Regions from separate parts of the Pseudoalteromonas espejiana DSM 9414 genome, predicted to be linked through region 1. Evidence: predicted binding sites of a transcription regulator. Region 1 holds the regulator's gene; the other holds the start of a gene.
The links. Region 1 encodes ArgR, which controls arginine synthesis, uptake and breakdown. Its sites were predicted from a motif close to ANTGAATANNTATTCANT; they were not measured.
Positions count from the first base shown of each region.

Region 2: PESP_RS03280 (OadG family protein) is a predicted target of ArgR. The motif match lies at 1,731-1,748, and genes of this name have one in related genera.

Region 1 is NZ_CP011028.1:3,252,299-3,255,903, forward strand. It holds gene ispB (octaprenyl diphosphate synthase) at 1-129, shown strand, start outside; gene mdh (malate dehydrogenase) at 223-1,155, opposite strand; gene argR (transcriptional regulator ArgR) at 1,381-1,848, shown strand; gene PESP_RS14775 (Dyp-type peroxidase) at 1,845-2,744, opposite strand; gene PESP_RS14780 (ABC transporter ATP-binding protein) at 2,791-3,605, opposite strand, start outside.
Region 2 is NZ_CP011028.1:719,829-723,433, reverse strand. It holds gene oadA (sodium-extruding oxaloacetate decarboxylase subunit alpha) at 1-1,433, opposite strand, end outside; gene PESP_RS03280 (OadG family protein) at 1,445-1,690, opposite strand; gene PESP_RS03275 (DUF1328 domain-containing protein) at 2,218-2,391, shown strand; gene PESP_RS03270 (hypothetical protein) at 2,441-2,632, shown strand; gene PESP_RS03265 (YcxB family protein) at 2,766-3,233, shown strand; gene csrA (carbon storage regulator CsrA) at 3,287-3,478, opposite strand; gene PESP_RS03255 (aspartate kinase) at 3,568-3,605, opposite strand, start outside.

The DNA of each region.
Region 1 (3,605 bases):
GAATTTACCATGCAAAAGGCGCAACAAGAGGCAGAAAAGGCCATTGCGTGTTTAGACTTTTTAGCAGAGTCAGAATATAAACAAGCACTAATTAGCTTAGCGCGTATTGCTGTAGAGCGAGATCACTAATTTGGTTGCCCCCCTTAACTAACATTAAGGGTAATAATTTTCGAGCAATAAAAAAGCCTGCATAAGCAGGCTTTTTTGTGTATATCTTGGCTATTACGCCATGAAATCAACACCTTCTTTGATGTCTTTTTTCAGTGTTTCAAGCATATCGTTTTTAGCTTTTTCTTCAAATGCGCTTAGTTCGCCGTAAGAAAGAATTTCTTCTACGCCGTTTGTGCCTAAACGTACTGGGTGAGCAAAGTACTCTGCATCGCCATTTTCAACAGCAACGTATGCGTAATCTACTACTTCTTCACCTTGTAGGCCTTTAACTAAAGACATACAAAAACGTGCAGCAGCAGCACCCATAGATAATGTAGCTGAACCGCCACCCGCTTTAGCGTTTACTACTTCAGTACCTGCGTTTTGGATACGTGGAGTAAGTGAAGCAACTTCTTCTTCAGTGAAGCTTACGCCTTCAACTTGAGAAAGTAGCGGAAGGATAGTTGTGCCTGAGTGACCACCAATTACTGGTACTTTAACAGTTGCTACGTCTACGCCTTTAAGCTCAGCAACAAATGCTTCTGAACGAATTACGTCAAGCGTAGTAATACCGAATACGCGCTTAGCGTCGTAAGTACCTGCTTTTTTGAATACTTCAGCAACAATTGGAACTGTGCCGTTTACTGGGTTAGTGATAACACCTACTAACGCTTTAGGACAGCTAGCAACAATGCCTTCAGCTAATGTTTTGATGATGCCGGCATTTACGTTAAATAAATCCGCACGATCCATACCTGGTTTACGTGGCATACCCGCTGGGATAAGTACGATATCACAACCTTCAAGCGCTTTGTTTAAATCGTCTGCGCCAAAACCTGCTACTTTAACATCTGTAGGGATGTGAGATAGGTCAACAGCAACACCTGGTACAACTGGCGCAACATCGTAAAGTGATAATTCAGAACCAGCTGGTAAGCCTGTTTTTAATAATAAAGACAACGCTTGACCGATACCGCCTGCAGCACCTAATACAGCAACTTTCATTGGAATTCTCCGTAATTTGAGGTAGGAAATATTTGTGGCTCTTAAGATAATGAAATTAGCGACTAAAAACAAATTTATCCTGCTTATTTCAGGTATATTTTCGACCATAGTTGTAAACTTTGTTGGTTTATCGCAGCAAACTGGCAAGTTAACTAAACAACTGCTGCATAATTATTCATTTTTGTGTAGAATTTACAGCATAAATAACAAAAATGAATAAAGACTATGCAACCACAAGACAAACAAGAAGCACTGGTAAAAGCGTTTAAAGCGCTTTTAAAAGAAGAAAACTTTGGCTCGCAAGGCGAAATAGTCGAAGCATTAAAAGAACAAGGCTTTGATAATATAAGCCAAAGTAAAGTGTCGCGTATGTTAAGCAAGTTTGGCGCAGTGCGTACACGTAACGCTAAACAAGAAATGGTTTACTGCTTACCGGCTGAAATGGGTGTACCAACGGCTAAGAGCCCGCTACGCCAGCTAGTTATTGATATAATGCACAATGAGATGATGATTATCATCACCACCAGCCCTGGCGCTGCACAGCTAATTGCCCGCTTACTTGACTCGTTAGGTAAAGCCGATGGCGTACTAGGCACAATAGCAGGTGATGACACTATTTTTATTGCCCCAGCAAAAATATCTGAAATAGACATTACCCTAGAGCGCGTTCGTATTTTATTTGATACGGTTTAAAGCTGCTTTAAAAAGCCAATTGACGGCGCAAAAAACGCAGACCCCATATCGGCTTGAGTAAAATCAAGCCAATGGTCGTAGCACTCCCCTTCTCCTAAGCGACTAGCCAATACTTTTTCAAATGCACTGCCCGAAGCCGAACACGTTATGCTGAGCATGCCCTGCTCGTAAACATCGCCATATGGTATGCTTTGGTTAAGTAAAATAGCATGGCCGTTTTCATCAACTAACTCACTGCGCGTGGCGTGGCTTGTATCGACCTTTGGTTCAATTAAGGTGTTATCTAAACGCGTGCGGCCCATAATATGCTCTTGCTCGCTAAGAGAAAGATGCTGCCATACTGTAAGGTCGTGCTTGAAGCGTTGTACATGAATATAACTGCCTTGGTTTTCAAAGCTATCTGGCTTATTTACCAATGCAGTAACACGCTTTTGTCTTCCGTGGGGAGTATTTCCACCATAAATAAAACCGTTAAAGTCTCGGCCATCTAAAAATCTAAAATTACGGATTTGTTCAACTAGTTCTACATCGGGCGAAAACAGTTTTAAAATTTGCAAAGCAAATAGATGGTTTACATCTTCTCGGTCTGAGCGAATTTGTATAAATAAATCACAAGGCTGAACCCGCATCACAAAATCGCTGTGGTTAATATTGGGAAAGCTTTGTAATTCACTGGGAATGTATTCCGGTAGAATATGCGGCCAATATTGCGCGCCAATGGCAACCATGCACGAGAGCATGGCTTCAGAGAATTGATCATTAAACTCTTCTTCAATCGCACTGACTCGCTTAAGCTTTGCGCGCAACGACTCATCTTGGCCGTCAAATACATTAAAAAATAAATGCAAACCGTGTAAGTTTGCTTCAGCACAAATCCCAGATTGCGCTTGTGCCATTGTTATTCCTTAGTTTTATTCAAAACACAGTGAATAACAAATCAACTCATAGTTTGAAAAAATTCACTGTGTGCGGTTTTATTTTTATTATAACCGACTCATTAATATCAAATGATTGGCCATATTGAGCGGCAACTTCAATTTCTTGCTCTGCAATAATTAAACTGTAAATATAAGCAGAGCCAATAAAGCGCTGGCTAAGTATTTTAGCTGTATAAGCAGCACTTGTTTGCCCATTGTGCTTGTGTAATTCAATGTGGTGCGGTCGAATATATATTTGTCCAATATTTGAATTATCACTGTGCTCATTAAACGATTTAACAACCCCTAAAGGTGTTTGGTATTCAGCTGCTGTTAACACTTTTGCGCTTAAGTATATGCCCTGACCAAGAAATTCTGCAACCACCTTTGAACTTGGCATTGAAAAAAGCTGCTCAGGCGTACCGTGCTGAACAATTTTTCCACTACTCATAATTGCTAACGTGTCTGAAAACGCAAATGCCTCTTCTTTTGAATGTGTTACAAACACAGCTGAAACTTTTGCCGCCTTTATAATGCGCCGAATATCTGCAATTAGCTCAAAACGCACCAGTGGGTCTATATTCGAAAATGGCTCATCAAGTAACAATAAACTCGGCTTATAGGCAAGTGCACGCGCAATAGCTACGCGCTGTTGTTGACCACCTGAAAGTTGATGAGGATATCTATCACCGCAGTCTTCTAGATGCACCAGCTTTAGCATCTCATTAACGCGTGTTTGCTTTTGTAGTTTAGTTGCTTTATCGAGCCCAAAAGCAATATTACTTGCCACTGTTAAATGAGGAAATAGCGCATAATCTTGAAACATCATACCAATATTTC
Region 2 (3,605 bases), 1.2 Mb from region 1:
CCTTTGTTGTTTGCAGGTTTTGCAGCTGGTTTAGAGTTTGAATCATCGGCACTTGGTACTGCTTCAAAGGCATCTGGGTTATTACGGTTTTTAATAAATTTAAGGCCAACTTGTGGGAATAACGCATAAGTGAGTACATCATCTATTTGCTCATCAGCCAGAGTTAAACCTTGTTCTTGCGCTTCTTTTTGAAGTTCTGCTTCAAGTGATGCAAGCTCAGGTGCAATATTATCAGCAGGGCGACACGTAATTACATCTTGCCCATCAAGCACACGTTCTTGCAGCTCTTTATTCATAGGTGCGGGTGTTAAGCCGTACTCACCTTTTAGTACACCGGCGGTTTCTTTAGTAATGGTTTTGTAACGCTCGCCAGTAAGCACATTAAGTACAGCTTGTGTACCTACAATTTGCGATGTTGGTGTAACAAGCGGAATAAAGCCTAAATCTTCACGCACACGCGGAATTTCAAGTAACACCTCGTTTAGCTTATCAGCAGCGCCTTGCTCTTTAAGTTGATTTTCCATGTTGGTTAACATGCCGCCAGGTACTTGCGCGAGTAATATACGGCCATCAACACCTTTAAGGCTACCTTCAAAGGCTGCGTATTTTTTACGAACATCTCTAAAGTAAGCAGCTATTTCTTCAAGCTGGTTTAAATCAAGTTCAGTATCGCGTGCGGTTCCCTCAACAATTGCCACTATAGTTTCTGTGGCTGAGTGTCCGTAAGTCATACTCATTGATGAAATAGCTGTATCAAGCATATCAATACCGGCATCAATGGCTTTTTGATATGTTGCAGTACTAAGCCCTGTTGTTGCATGGCACTGCATTGCAATAGGAATAGAAACGGTTTCTTTAAGGCCTTTTATTAGCTGCTCGGCATCATATGGTTTTAATAAACCGGCCATGTCTTTAATACAAATAGAGTGACAACCTAAATCTTCTAATTGTTTTGCAAGCGTTAGCCACATATCAAGAGTATGTACAGGGCTTACAGTGTACGAAATAGTCCCTTGTGCATGGGCGCCTACTTTAACAGCTGCTTTTATTGCAGTTTCTAAGTTACGCACATCGTTCATCGCGTCAAAAATACGAAATACATCAACGCCATTTTTGTGCGCTCGCTCTACAAACTTTTCTACTACGTCATCAGCGTAATGGCGGTAACCTAACAAGTTTTGACCGCGTAATAGCATTTGCTGTTTAGTATTAGGCATTGCCTTTTTAAGTGCGCGTATACGCTCCCACGGATCTTCACCTAAATAACGAATACACGAATCAAATGTTGCGCCGCCCCACGATTCAATAGACCAGTAACCTGCATCATCAAGCTTGCTAGCAATAGGAAGCATATCGTCTAAGCGCATGCGTGTAGCAAGTAACGACTGGTGCGCGTCGCGTAAAACAAGTTCTGTTAATTTTAATTTAGCCACGTGTGTGCCCCTTATTTATTATTTGATTTGTACTGAGCAATGGCAGCACTAATAGCAGCGATGTGCTCACTTGGCACACCTTGAGATTTAAAAGATGGTGATTTAACAGGTGCTGCCACTTCAGGCTCGGCAAAACGAGCAACTAAGTTAGACATAAGTGTTACAGCACCAATTAATATTGAAAGAAACACAAACACGCCCACCATGCCCGTAAGCATTAAACTGCCTGCGGTTGTGAGTACTGCTGCTATATCCATTTTTCTCCCCCTTACACTACACCGATATAAAATCGATTTATTTAAATAATTATTCACCAGATAATAACAAAACTTAATACTTTGTCCATCACCTGTAAATTGGTAAAACCAATTAAAATTAAACTAACATATAACCAAAGCAGTTAACATAGCTATAATTACCACGAACATGTGGCTTTATAGATGTTAAAAATAGCGGTTATAGGCCATCGTTATATATTAAAAATTAAAATCCATTAAAACTCGCTAACTACAAAGCTGTAATAAACGCTTTTAACGTTAAAAATCAAACCAATGTAAATTGGTCTTACCAAGAGTGAGTTCGCTAGCATTCGTAGTAACCATTTACGTTTCACAAAATTTACAACAGTGTGAATAAGTTACATCGTTAAAAGTAAAAGTTACCAATGAGTAAATTAAACAAATCCTGCCAAATAAGATAAACAATTGATTATTAACAACAATTAATAATGGCATATAACTGGCATTAGTAATCTCGAACGAATTTGATAACCAAGGAGAAGACAATGTTACGCTGGACAATTACATTTTTAGTTATTGCTTTAATCGCTGCAGTGTTAGGTTTTGGTGGCATCGCAGGTGCCGCAGCTGGTATAGCAAAAATTATATTTTTTATCTTTTTAGTACTTTTAGTGATTTCTTTAGTTTCAGGTGCACTGCGCGGTAAATCGCCCAGGTAGTTAGAATACTCAAAACACTAAACAATCAACATTTACAAGGAATTACATTATGAACTCAACAACTTTAAAAGCAGCACTTATCGCAGTATTCGCAGGTTTCTTCATGATGGGTTGTGAAGACAACCACGCAGAAGAAGCAGGCGAGCGTATTGATGAAGCAGTAACTGACGTGCAAAACTCTGTAGAAGATGCATGTGAGAATGTAAAAGAAGGCGTTAACGCAGAAGAAACTAACTGTTAATCTGCTTGGTAACGTAATAAAAGCGGCTTTTTATAAGCCGCTTTTTTGTGTCTGTAATACACCATGCAGATAAACTAATGAGATTTTAATGCTGGCTTGCTAAAATGGCTAAAACTTTTATTTATTAGCTATTATGTCACTCACCACTACCTATAAATTAGATAAACCCTACTACTACGAATGCTTTGATGAGTCTCTGCCTTATAGTAAAGGCGCAAAGCCAAAGTACTTTTTGCTATTGTTATTAGTGTGCTTAGGTTTATTTAGTATTTACGCGATGGACGATCATTACCTAGGCACATTTTTAATTATGGTTGGCGTTTTAGAATGCGTGGCGTTTTATTACCGCAGGCCTTGGTGGGTTACACGCCAAATGTTTAGTCGTGCGTCTGGTTCGCAAGTAACACTTGAATTTACAGACGAGGCTATAAGCTCTTCAAACCATTATAAAAACCATACTCTTACCTGGTCTGAAATAACAGCTATTACCAAAACTCCGCGTGGTTATTTAATTCATCATAAACACGGCATGCAATACATATCTAGCAGCGTATTAACCGATGATATGCTCGATTTTATAAACAAAAAAGCCACTCAGTGAGTGGCTTTTGGTATAGCTAAGTAATAAATTACTCAGCTAAGTATACGTGTTGATTAAGCATTGCCCGGATTAGGGTTAGACTTTTCAGCTTGTATACGCATGTAAATTTCTTCACGATGCACTGAAACGTCTTTAGGTGCATTAACACCAATTCGAACTTGATTTCCTTTAACACCTAAAACAGTAACTGTTACTTCGTCACCAATCATTAGGGTTTCACCTACTCTACGAGTTAGTATTAGCATTCTCTTGCTCCCATGTTCCAATAAATTATAAGATTCCGCTTGAACATATTAATGAAAATTCGATTGAAAAGTAAGTAAAAACTCCCAAACTATCCATTTTCTGTTAAAAATTCTTTATGTAACGCAC